4 regions of the Streptococcus sp. HMSC056C01 genome follow, and region 1 is predicted to be linked to each of the others. Evidence: predicted binding sites of a transcription regulator. Region 1 holds the regulator's gene; each other region holds the start of a gene.
What was found. The regulator Rex, encoded in region 1, represses fermentation and respiration genes when NADH is low (regulators of the CRP and FNR family bind a similar motif). The targets are predictions, from matches to a motif close to TTGTGAANTANTTCACAA.

Region 1 (3,129 bases):
TGTGGGAATGGTAGCAGCTCTAAAGGATGATCTTGAAAACCAAGAACAAAACTTTAAAAAGGTTCAAAAACTAAAAGAAACATTCTTAAAGGAAATGGCTGACACAGACTATTATCTCAATCAAGGGAAAGACCAGCTACCTTATGTCCTTAATATTGGATTCCCAGGTCAACGTAATGATCTACTACTCCTTCGTCTAGATCTTGAAGGTATTTCTATTTCAACTGGCTCTGCTTGTACTGCAGGTGTCGTTCAGGTTAGTCATGTTCTTCAGGCTTTCTACGGTGAAGACTCTCCTCGCTTACACGAATCCGTTCGCGTCAGCATTTCACCTCAAAATACAGAGCAAGAAATAATCACTCTCGCACAAACTCTAAAAGAAATCATTGGAGGTTAACTCAATGGCATTCGAAAAAACCATTAGTCTTAAAAATTGCCGTTATGATTACACACTTAGCCCAACCGTCAAAAAGTTCACTCTAAAAGATAACACTTTTTTTGAAACTAAGGTTGGTAACTATGAACTAACACGTCTTCTTGAAAAAGTTCCAAATAGTGGGGAAGGTTTCCAACTTAAGATTATCATCAACAAAGACTTAACAGGTGCAAAAATCAACATCACTGATAAATTTGGTCTACGTTTAGTCGATATCTTTAAGTCAGAAGAAACTCATATCCACCAAGAGAAATTTTACTTCTTGATGGATAGTCTTGTTGAACGTGATGTCTTTACTAAAAGCGAAAGATAGAAGGCAATTATGTTTCGATTAACTTACAAAGACACCTATCAAGTCGATCGCGTTTTAGAATACGAAGATTATGAAGCACTCATGCTATCACTTTCAGGTTGTGTGACTCTTCCAGATACTACTGTCATTACTTCTCTGACCTATAATGAAAAAGAAATCTATCAGGGGCTTCTGGGAAATCTCTATCGTTTTCTATCTCACTATGATTTTACGAAGATAAGCTAAGATTTTTCTTAGTTTTTTCTTGTTTTTGTTGATTTTTTCACAATCTTTCTATAAAATAGTATTTAGAAAGGTTGTGATTTTGTGAAAGAAAAACAGTCTGCTATTCCAAAAGCAACAGCAAAGAGACTTTCTCTTTATTATCGTATCTTTAAAAGATTTCATGCAGAAAAAATTGAAAGAGCCAACTCAAAACAAATTGCCGAGGCCATTGGTATTGACTCTGCTACTGTTAGACGAGATTTTTCCTACTTTGGTGAACTTGGTCGCCGTGGATTTGGCTACGATGTCAAAAAACTAATGACGTTTTTTGCTGATCTTCTAAATGATAATTCTATTACAAATGTTATGTTGGTGGGTATTGGTAATATGGGGCACGCTCTCCTTCACTACCGTTTCCACGAACGAAACAAAATGAAAATCATTATGGCTTTTGATTTGGATGATCATCCTGAAGTTGGGACAAAAACTCCTGATGGAATCCCAATTTATGGAATTTCCCAAATCAAGGATAAAATAAAGAATGCAGATGTTAAAACTGCAATCTTAACAGTTCCGAGTGTCAAATCACAAGAAGTAGCTAATCTCCTTGTCGAAGCAGGTATTAAAGGAATTTTAAGCTTTTCACCCGTTCATCTCCAACTACCAAAAGATGTGGTAGCTCAGTATGTAGATTTAACTAGTGAATTGCAAACTCTCCTCTATTTCATGAGAAAAGAGGATTAGAAAGCGAAAGCATTTATGAAAAAACCAGTTATTGGGATTACAGGAAACGAAAAAGCTCATCCTGATGATGAGCTTATGATGAGCTATGCTGCGAAAGGCTTTGTTGAAGGAGTCAAGGAAGCTGGGGGAATTCCCATTATCCTACCAATTGGTGATCAAGAAATGGCTAGTTACTACATTGGCTTGATTGATAAACTCATTTTAACTGGTGGACAAAATGTCGATCCAAAGTTCTATGGTGAGCCTAAAAAGATCGATAGCGATGACTACCACCTTCAGAGAGATATTTTTGAGCTAGCTCTTATAAAAGAAGCCATTAAACAGAAGAAACCCATTTTTTCTGTTTGTCGAGGCACCCAGCTCTTTAATGTGGCTATGGGAGGATCTCTTTATCAAGATATTGAAGACCATTGGCAGGATACTTCAGCCGAGTATACAACTCAACGTTTAGTCACCGAGCCTGATACTATTCTTCGAGATATCTATGGAGAAATCTCCCATATCAACTCTTTCCACCATCAGAGTATTAAGGACCTAGCTCCAAATCTAAAGGTTGTAGCTCATGATCCTAAAGATGGAATTATCGAGGCTGTTACAACAACGGATGGTTTCCCTTTCCTCGGTGTTCAATGGCATCCAGAATTTCTCTTTGAAAATCGCCCCAAAGATAAAACACTTTTCGACTATGTCGTCAATGAACTCTAAAGCTACTAATAGGTTATTAAATCGTGAATGAACTTAAAACACCTTCTACTCATGATATTTTGAGAGATTTAGAAGCTAATATTTTCACTTTTCTTAAGAGCAAGGAAATAGAAGTTTATTTTCAACTTTCTAATCTATACAGACTTTTAACAGCCGAAAGCTATCAAGCATTTTCTAAGGATAAAGAGAATCTTGATAAACTATCTCAAAAAGAAAAACAAAAGCAACTCAAAGAGTGGTCTAAAAAGGCAAAACCATTTTGTAAAAAAACAGATGCTAAATTAAAAGGTAAATTTCGATCATCGGTCGGTTTTTACAGGGATATCCTCATCCATAAAAAAAGGTATTATAAAATAAAAGATTTTAATGCTATTGTTGATTTTATCGTGCAAGAAAAATTGCTAGTCCCTACATTAGCTCCACTTCCTGTCATAGATATGACTCAAGTAGAATCCTATGCTTTACAAGAGATTGATCAGGGTCCCCTAAAATTTAAAAAATAAACCTATATCAAGTCCGTCTTCTCACGGTAACTAAAATAATCGGAATGTGAAACAATGAGATGGTCCAATAAGACCAAACCCATTAATTCGCAGGCTTCTTTAACAAGTTTCGTAACATGGTCATCATTTCTACTAGGCATAACAGCACCAGATGGATGATTATGAACAAGAATCACGGATGTAGCCATATGCTTTAAGGCATAGTGAAGAATTTCTCTTGGTTC
Region 2 (3,129 bases), on a different contig from region 1:
ATTTTCATGCTCTAAGCGCAAGGTAGCCAATTGATTTTCTAGAGCTTGGACTTCTTTTTCTTTCTCTAGCAAACTTTGACTTGCACTTTGCTCCACTTCTTTCTTAGCCAATTCTTTTTCTGTATCAAAGTTGTTAATTTGACTTTGAAGCTGGGCAATCTCTTGATCTTTTTGAGCCAGTTTTGCCTGTTGTTCATTTAAGGATTTTTGTTCCACCAATGTCAACTCTTGTTTGATTCGTTCATGCAATTCCTTATCAAACTCTGCAGTGCGAACTTGAGAAAGTAGTTCTGCATATTGACTTTCATTGACTGTAAAAACTTCGCCACAATTGGGACATTTAATCTCGTTCATGTTCTTCCTCTATATTTATCTATTCTACTTTCATTATAGCATGGATAAACAAAAAGAAAAAGTTGGAATGAATCCAACTTTTAATCTACATATGTATCTTCGTTTTTATTTAAGAAGGCGTATGGTAATCCCATGAGTAGACCACCACCGATAAAGTTACCAATAAAGGTTACACCCCAGTGACGAAGAATATTTCCAATACCGAAATTTGCGATTGAATCAGCAGCAACACTGAATTTCACGATAGCAAATGATGCAAAGTTTGCGGCGATGTGCTCGTTTGTTAAGAATACAAACATGTAAATGGCTGAAAGAACCAACCAAAGTTTTGCTCCACCATCCTTAACTAAAACGAATGAAAGAATCGCGATATTTACAAAGACATTAGCCAAGATAGCTTCAAGCAAGATAAGTTCATTTGAACGGCCCAACTTCATTTCCACAACTCCAGAAATAAAGCTATCATGGGTAAGGTTTGCATAAGCTGCTGAGTGGGCGAATCCCCAACCTGCTATAAGAGCACCGATTAAGTTGAAGAAAGTACAGTATAGAAGAATTTCAGCTGTTTTTCTCCAGCTAATTTTTTTCAAAAAGCTACCAGCTGTCAAGAACATCATGTTAGATGTTACTAACTCAGTATTCAAGAAGACAATATAAGCCAATCCCCAAGCGAAAACAAATGGGAAGAGGAAACGTCCACTACCAGGAGCAATCTTATTAATCAAGTCAGCTCCAACTGCACCAGCTGCTGTACTAAATGTTAAGAATGCACCAGCAAACATTGAACGGATAGCATACTTGAATTTACTTTGACTGTAAAGACTTTCCTTTTTCTTACAAGCAAATTCAATTTTTGAGATAAATTCTGAAGAAACCATATAAACTCCTAAAACTTTTATTTGTGAATATTATAACATAAAATCGAAATTATGGGAAGGCTTTCTTAATTCTATTTACAATATTTTTATCACTTTTAGCAATCGTTTCCATTTGCTTTGTATCAGTATCTTTAATATTTTCAACCCTTTATTTTAAAACCCTCTATTCTATATGTTTAATATATGTTTTTTGCTTTGATCTATATTGAATTTACAAAAAAAGTTCTTTGGACAAAAAAATCGAGGTCTGGATTTTTAATCCCGACCTCCTCTATTATTGATTTTCATTATATTTTCAAAAGCTTGTACTAATCAACATAAGTCTCTTCATTTTTATTAAGATAAGCGTATGGTAAGCCTATCAAGAATCCTCCACCAATCAAGTTAGCAATGAAGGTAACACTCCAATGACGTAGGATATTAGGAATATCAAAGTTAGCAATTTGGTCAGAAACAATGCTGAATTTAATAATGCTAAAGGATGAAAAGTTGGCTGCAATATGCTCGTTTGACAAGAAAACAAACATAGAAATAGCTGATAAGATAATCCAGAGTTTGGCATTGCTATCCTTAATCAAAATAGAAGATAGAATGGCAATATTTACGAACATATTTGCCAAAATCCCTTCCAACAAGACCAACTCACTAGGTCGTGCCAACTTCTTGGCTACAATCTTTGGAAGATAACTATCATGTGTCAAGTGTGAAAAAGCCGATGAATTAGCAAAGAACCAACCTGCTAACAGAGCACCAACTAAGTTGAAAAAGGCACAATAGAGCAAAATGATAAAGGCTTTTTTCCAATCAATCTTCTTCAAGAATGTTCCAGCTGTCAGGTACATCATGTTGGACGTGACCAACTCGGCATTCAAGAAAACAATATAGGCAAGTCCCCAAGCAAATACAAAGGGAAAAAGAAAATAGCCAGCACTTGGAACGATGCTATTGAGTAGATCAGCACCTATTGCCCCAGCGGCTGTACTAAAGGTTAAGAAAGCACCTGCAAACATCGAGCGAATGGCATATTTAAACTTGCTTTGGTCAAATAGACCCTCTTTCTTATGGCAATAATAATCAATCTTTGAAATAAATTCTGACGAACTCATATAAACTCCTTAAAATATCATTGTTAATATTATAACATAAAATATTTTAAGAGGAAATAAATTTATGGCCTTTACATTTGAATGTTTTTACTAGCAGCAAAAGATTCAATTTCTTCTGCAGTCAACCCTAACAGCTCTGAAACCCACAAGCCGACAATATCAGACAAAACAGAATCGCAGACATATTCATTCTCACCATGACCATATTTACAAGTAAATAGTGGAGTTCTTATCGCTGATTGATAAAAATTGAAGGCTAACTCTTGCAATTTCTCTGGCTGAAATTTAAGTCCCAACTCTTGTGCAAGTCCAGCTCTCACTTTATCCCACAATTCACCTTTTGACTGGTAGTTTTCTCGTGCTTTGTTAATAAATCCCTGACAGAATTTTGACAACAAATCCTTGTTTTGGTAGACTAACCGACAAGAAAAGTCTGAGATAGAACCAGCATGAAGTAAGAAAGTAAGCAATTCATCAAGGCTTTCTGCTACCCGGCCAACTTGGCCTTCACTCCCTATAAAACCTATACTCTGATCTTCAAGAATTACATATTCTCCCCCGCTGCCGTCTTTAGCAAAGGCTATGGGCGAAAGAGAATAAACTTCATTGTTCTGAGAAAATTCAACCTCTTTCAACTGGTCATAAAAGAGAATATCGCATTCTTGCATCAATAAAATTCTTAGTTGTTTATCTTCTCTTATTACTTGTAGTTGATTCATATTAGCTACTCTCCTAGCTTTGACAACTGTCACAAGTGACAACAATCCAATTTTAGCAATCGACTCTTAATA
Region 3 (3,129 bases), on a different contig from region 1:
GATTTTGTTTATGATTTGGAAATTCAGTCAGCCTGTTCTTCCAAAAACTTATCAGGAAGCTGTTCAGTACACGAAAGCAATCAATATGAAAGAAATGCGCTCCAAACTTGCAAATGGCGACGAGTTTGTCGTCTACATTGGAAGAGAATCCTGTCCCTACTGTCAAAAGTTTGTGCCCAATTTGGCTCTAGCGATTCAAAAAAGTCACCAGACGGTCTATTATTTGGATAGTGCTTCGAATGAAAAGGATGAGATTACAGCCTTTGCAAAAGAAATGGATATCCAAACCGTTCCGAATCTTTCAGTCTATCAAAATGGTAGTAAATCACGCTATTTAGAGCAAGGAAGTTCCGCTAGTCTTGAAGAAATCCTTTCATTTCTGAAGCATGAATAGGACAGAAAGATTGTTTTAAATGACAAAAAACGACTCCGAAAATTGGAATCGTAGAGATGAAAAAAGAGGTTGGATTTTTTTCCAACCTCACTTTTTTAATCTTAATGGAATTGCATACCACCATCAACGATAATGGTTTGACCTGTAATGTAGTTTGAATCTGGTCCAGCAAGGAAGCTAACTGCTGCAGCTACATCTTCTGGTTCAGATAGGCGTTTCAATGTAATATCTTTTGCGAATGTTTGCATACCCCACTCGTCATCTTTTCCTGCATTTTTTCCAACTTCATGAGCGATATCATACATCATTGGTGTTTTCACGATGCCTGGGGCATAGGCGTTGACAGTGATACCTGACTCTGCTAAATCACGCGCCAATGTTTGAGTAATACCACGAACAGCGAATTTTGTACCGCCGTATACAGTCAAGTTTGGATTTCCGACAACACCTGCTTGAGAAGTAGCATTGATGATTTTACCACCGTGACCAAGTGCTTTAAATTGAGCCTGAGCAGCTTGTGCTCCCCAAATTACACCACCGACGTTAATAGCAAATGTGCGAGCAAATTGCTCCTCTGTAATTGTATCCAGAGGTGTAGTAGGAGCAACACCAGCATTGTTTACAACAACGTTCAAGTCTCCGAAATGATCGACAACTTTTTGGAAAGCTGCAGCAACTTCTGCTTGTTTAGATACATCAGCTACAACAGCAAAAGCTTTCTCTGCTGACAATTCAGCAACTGCTTTCTCAGCTGTTTCAGCGTTGTAGTCTAAAACTCCAACCTTAAAACCATCTTGAACCAAGCGTTTTGCGATTGCAAAACCGATCCCTTGACCTGCACCTGTAACGATAGCTACTTTAGACATATGATTCCTCCTCGGTATCCGTGATACCATTCAAACGTTCATAAAAGAACAGCAAAAGGTTTATAAGTGAGTATTGATAGGTTTCTAAAAGAAGTCCTATCACGTTTTAGTATACAACTTTGTGAAATTTATGTCAAACAAAGACTGGTTTTTGGGGAAAATTAACCCTCTAAGAGTGAAAAAACTATCTGAGACTAACATGTTTATTTCTTATAATGAAGATAGCTAAAAAAGAATGTTGTATAATAGATGTGTATGATTGGAGGTATGGGGATGTATCAAGAATTGAAAAGAAAAGTAGCAGAAGAAAAACCGAGTTATCGTCAAGAAGAACTCCAGTGGTTGCTTGAGCACTTAGGAGATACTAGTCCAGAGATTCGCGATGAATTGGTTTTTACCAGTCTGGCTAGGGGGATTCAAGAAGAGTTATTTACCAAGGAGCAATTTCAGTTGATTGCTGCTGAGATTGTCTCTGATGGTGGACTAGATAAAGAGATTGATAAGATCGGAGTTTTCACGCTTGAACGTTCTTTTAGGGCACTTATTTATGCCAATCTCTTATCTGCTGATGGCAATGAACAGTCTCTTTTTTATCAAGTGCTTAAAACTGATATCAGAAATACGTTGCTCGATCAAGGTTTGCATTACCTTGAAAAAGAAGAGGATACGACTGGTTTTTCAAGCCAGTATGGTTGGGTGCATGCTTTTGCTCATGGGGCTGATCTTTTGACTGAAGTTGTTTGTCATCCAGACTTTCCTAAAAACAGAGTTCATGAAGTATTTGACATACTTGGCCAACTATTTAAAAGAATTTCGATTCGGTTTATAGATGATGAGGACTGGCGCTTGGCCAGAGTCCTTTATGAACCTATTTTGCAAGGCAAGGTGGAGCAAGCGACGCTGGCTTCTTGGATAAAGTCACTTGATTTCCCGATAGAAGAGAGGGAAGATTTTTATAAATTTTCCAATTTCAGATCCTGTCTCTTAGAAATCTATGTTCAACTCGACCAGAGAAATAATTTACAAGATGACTTGAAAGAAGCTATTCAATCTTTCCAATATTAGATTTTGATTATCAAATGTGAAAACTTGCACAAAAGTTCCAAGCACATTTCTTGAAACCCTTTCCTTCTTCTGATAGACTAATACATAGTTTGAAAAAAGGAGACTTATCATGAAAAAATTTGTTGCTGAATTAATCGGTACTTTTATGCTTGTGTTCATAGGAACAGGAGCTGTTGTTTTTGGAAATGGTGTTGAGGGACTTGGACATCTTGGAATTGCTCTTGCCTTTGGTTTGGCAATCGTAGTCGCAGCTTTCTCAATCGGAACTGTTTCAGGGGCTCACTTGAACCCAGCTGTTTCGATCGCTATGTTTGTTAACAAACGTTTGTCATCTTCAGAGCTTGTAAACTACATCCTTGGTCAAGTAGTTGGTGCCTTCCTAGCATCAGGATCTGTATTCTTCCTCTTGGCAAATTCAGGTATGTCAACTGCAAGTCTTGGTGAAAATGCCTTGGCAAAAGGTGTCACTGTCTTTGGTGGTTTCTTGTTTGAAACAATCGCAACTTTCTTGTTTGTTTTGGTGATCATGACTGTAACATCAGCAAGCAAAGGTAATGGCGCAATCGCTGGTTTGGTCATTGGTTTGTCATTGACAGCTTTGATTCTAGCTGGCTTGAACATCACTGGACTTTCAGTAAACCCAGCTCGTAGCTTGGCTCCTGCTGTCTTGGTAGGTGGCGCAGCTCTTCAACAAGTTTGGATTTTCATCCTTGCACCAATCGTTGGTGGAGTTCTTGCAGCTCTTGTTGCTAAAAACTTCCTTGGAACTGAAGAATAATTGAAACTCAAAAAGCCTTGCTCCTC
Region 4 (3,129 bases), on a different contig from region 1:
TATTGGGGTATAGCCAAGCGGTAAGGCAAGGGACTTTGACTCCCTCATGCGTTGGTTCGAATCCAGCTACCCCAGTTACTATTTGCCGGCGTGGCGGAATTGGCAGACGCGCTGGACTCAAAATCCAGTGTCCGCAAGGACGTGCCGGTTCGACCCCGGCCGCCGGTATAGTATTAAAGACAAGGTTTTTGGATCTTGTCTTTTTTGTTGAATAATTTATTAAAATTTCACTAAAAAAGGTCTATACCATTTACAAATTGTTTTGAAAGGTTTATAATGTAATTGACATAATAAATAGTAGATTATTTCTTAAGGGGGTTATCATTATGCCTAAGTATATTAAAGCTGATCAATTTTTCTATCCACATGGTATTCGTCGTGGAGGTTATTTGGAACTTATTGATGGTAAGTTTGGTAAGCATGTTGAAGAGATTTCTGGGGATGCTGAAATTTTAGATTATTCTGGTTATAGCATCGCACCTGGTCTCGTTGATACACATATTCACGGTTTTGGTGGTGTGGATGTTATGGATAATAATATCGAAGGTACACTTCATACGGTGAGTGAAGGTCTTCTTAGCACAGGTGTTACTAGTTTCCTACCAACTACACTAACTTCATCATACGAACAATTGCTGGCTGTTACTGAAAACATTGGTGCACGCTATCAAGAAGCATCTGGTGCTAAGATTCGTGGTATTTATTTTGAAGGACCTTACTTCACCGAAGAATTTAAGGGGGCTCAAAATCCTGCCTATATGAAAGATCCACGTATGGATGAGTTCCGCGCTTGGCAGAAGGCTGCTAATGGTCTTCTTAATAAAATTGCTCTTGCACCTGAACGTGATGGGGTTGAGGACTTTGTACGTACTATTACTGGTGAAGGTGTAACTGTTGCTCTGGGTCACTCTAATGCTACATTTGATGAAGCTAAAAAAGCTGTTGATGCCGGAGCTAGTGTATGGGTTCACGCCTATAATGGAATGCGTGGCTTAACACACCGCGAACTTGGAATGGTTGGTGCTATGTATGAGTTACCACATACTTATGCAGAATTGATTTGTGATGGTCATCACGTGGATCCTAAGGCTTGCGAAATTCTTCTTAAACAAAAGGGAACTGAAAATATTGCCCTTATCACTGACTGTATGACAGCAGGTGGTTTGCAAGATGGAGATTATATGTTAGGTGAATTTCCGGTTGTAGTTGCAAATGGAACTGCTCGCCTTAAATCTACAGGTAACTTGGCAGGATCCATTCTCAAACTTAAAGATGGTTTGAAAAATGTCGTTGAGTGGGGAATTGCAAATCCTCATGAGGCAGTCATGATGGCTAGTCTGAACCCAGCTAAATCAGTTCATATCGATGACGTCTGTGGACAAATTCGTGAAGGCTACGATGCAGACTTTATCGTGTTAGATAAAGATTTGGAATTAGTAGCAACTTATCTAGATGGTGAAAAACGTTATCAAGCATAATCTAAAAAGTAGAAACGATTTTCGTTTCTTCTTTTTTTAAATAAATTTGTTATTTATTTCACAAATTACTTGATTTTTATATTGAAAAGGCTTACAATCATGATATAAATAATACAAATAAAAAAGCGGAGGATTGCTTATGAAAGCTTATACTTACGTTAAACCAGGCCTTGCGTCATTTGTTGATGTTGACAAACCAGTTATTCGTAAGCCAACAGATGCTATTGTGCGTATCGTTAAGACTACTATTTGTGGTACAGACCTTCATATTATTAAAGGGGATGTTCCTGCTTGTAAGAGTGGAACTATCCTAGGACATGAAGGAATTGGTATTGTAGAGGAAGTCGGAGCAGGAGTTTCAAACTTCAAAAAGGGTGATAAGGTTTTGATTTCTTGCGTTTGTGCATGTGGCAAGTGTTACTATTGTAAAAAAGGAATCTATGCTCACTGTGAAGACGAGGGTGGATGGATTTTTGGACATTTGATTGACGGTATGCAAGCAGAATATCTTCGTGTGCCTCATGCTGATAATACTCTTTATCATACTCCAGCTGACTTGTCTGATGAAGCTTTGGTTATGTTATCTGATATCTTGCCAACTGGCTATGAAATTGGTGTCTTAAAAGGGAAAGTTGAGCCTGGTTGTAGTGTAGCTATCGTTGGTTCAGGGCCAGTTGGATTGGCAGCTCTCTTGACGGCACAATTCTATTCTCCAGCTAAATTGATTATGGTGGACCTAGACGATAATCGCTTGGATACTGCAGTTTCTTTCGGTGCTACTCATAAGATTAATTCTTCAGACCCTGAAAAAGCAATTCAAGAAATTTATGATTTGACAGATGGTCGAGGTGTAGATGTCGCTATTGAGGCGGTAGGAATTCCTGCAACGTTTGATCTCTGTCAAAAGATTATCGGTGTAGACGGAACAGTAGCCAACTGTGGTGTGCATGGTAAACCAGTTCAGTTTGATTTGGACACTCTTTGGATTCGTAACATTAATGTTACTACTGGATTGGTTTCTACCAATACAACTCCTCAGCTTTTGAAAGCCTTAGAAAGTCATAAAATTGAACCTGAAAAATTGGTAACTCATTATTTCAAACTTAGTGAAATAGAAAAGGCCTATGAAGTATTTAGTAAGGCCGCCGATCATCATGCGATTAAAGTGATTATTGAAAACGATATTTCAGAAGGCTAATCTTGTTTTTAAATCCAGTTATTCGTTTTTGAATAGCTGGATTTTTTGAAAATGTTATATAATTCGTGAAAATGAGCAAAATTCTTTCATTGTTCTCAAAATTTCGCTATAATATACGGTACAAAGGAAGTTAAACTATGTATCGAGTTATAAAAATGTACGGAGATTTTGAACCGTGGTGGTTTATAGAAGGCTGGGAAGACGACGTCATTGCGAGCAAAAAATTTGATAACTATTATGATGCTTTGAAATATTATAAGTCTTGTTGGTTTGAGTTAGAAAAGGAGATTCCCCTTTACAAAAGTAGAGGAGACTTGATGACTATTTTTTGGGATCCAGAAGATAAACGCTGGTGTGAAGAATGCGATGAATTTCTTCAGCAATATCATTCCTTGGCTTTGTTGGAAGATGGTCAAGTCATTCCTGATGAAAAATTTAGACCTGGTTACGAAA

Region 2: a site for Rex is predicted at 1,254-1,271, ahead of HMPREF2795_RS04830 (formate/nitrite transporter family protein). Genes of this name have one in related genera too.
Region 3: a site for Rex is predicted at 1,380-1,397, ahead of HMPREF2795_RS09500 ((S)-acetoin forming diacetyl reductase). Genes of this name have one in related genera too.
Region 4: a site for Rex is predicted at 1,525-1,542, ahead of HMPREF2795_RS04405 (zinc-dependent alcohol dehydrogenase family protein). Genes of this name have one in related genera too.

The regions. Positions count from the first base shown of each region.
Region 1 covers NZ_KV804209.1:148,937-152,065, reverse strand. Annotated here, with positions in the region: gene HMPREF2795_RS07775 (cysteine desulfurase family protein) at 1-397, shown strand, start outside; gene HMPREF2795_RS07770 (DUF1831 domain-containing protein) at 402-749, shown strand; gene HMPREF2795_RS07765 (DUF4649 family protein) at 759-974, shown strand; gene HMPREF2795_RS07760 (redox-sensing transcriptional repressor Rex) at 1,056-1,697, shown strand; gene HMPREF2795_RS07755 (gamma-glutamyl-gamma-aminobutyrate hydrolase family protein) at 1,713-2,402, shown strand; gene HMPREF2795_RS07750 (hypothetical protein) at 2,426-2,905, shown strand; gene radC (RadC family protein) at 2,908-3,129, opposite strand, start outside.
Region 2 covers NZ_KV804197.1:74,855-77,983, reverse strand. Annotated here, with positions in the region: gene HMPREF2795_RS04835 (DUF2130 domain-containing protein) at 1-354, opposite strand, end outside; gene HMPREF2795_RS04830 (formate/nitrite transporter family protein) at 435-1,232, opposite strand; gene HMPREF2795_RS04825 (formate/nitrite transporter family protein) at 1,541-2,338, opposite strand; gene HMPREF2795_RS04820 (hypothetical protein) at 2,410-3,057, opposite strand; gene HMPREF2795_RS04815 (hypothetical protein) at 3,124-3,129, opposite strand, start outside.
Region 3 covers NZ_KV804216.1:49,776-52,904, reverse strand. Annotated here, with positions in the region: gene HMPREF2795_RS09505 (DUF6568 family protein) at 1-394, shown strand, start outside; gene HMPREF2795_RS09500 ((S)-acetoin forming diacetyl reductase) at 496-1,260, opposite strand; gene HMPREF2795_RS09495 (DUF2785 domain-containing protein) at 1,534-2,325, shown strand; gene HMPREF2795_RS09490 (MIP/aquaporin family protein) at 2,435-3,103, shown strand.
Region 4 covers NZ_KV804195.1:68,853-71,981, reverse strand. Annotated here, with positions in the region: tRNA gene HMPREF2795_RS04420 (tRNA-Gln) at 4-75, shown strand; tRNA gene HMPREF2795_RS04415 (tRNA-Leu) at 85-168, shown strand; gene nagA (N-acetylglucosamine-6-phosphate deacetylase) at 327-1,478, shown strand; gene HMPREF2795_RS04405 (zinc-dependent alcohol dehydrogenase family protein) at 1,618-2,676, shown strand; gene HMPREF2795_RS04400 (DUF1033 family protein) at 2,814-3,129, shown strand, end outside.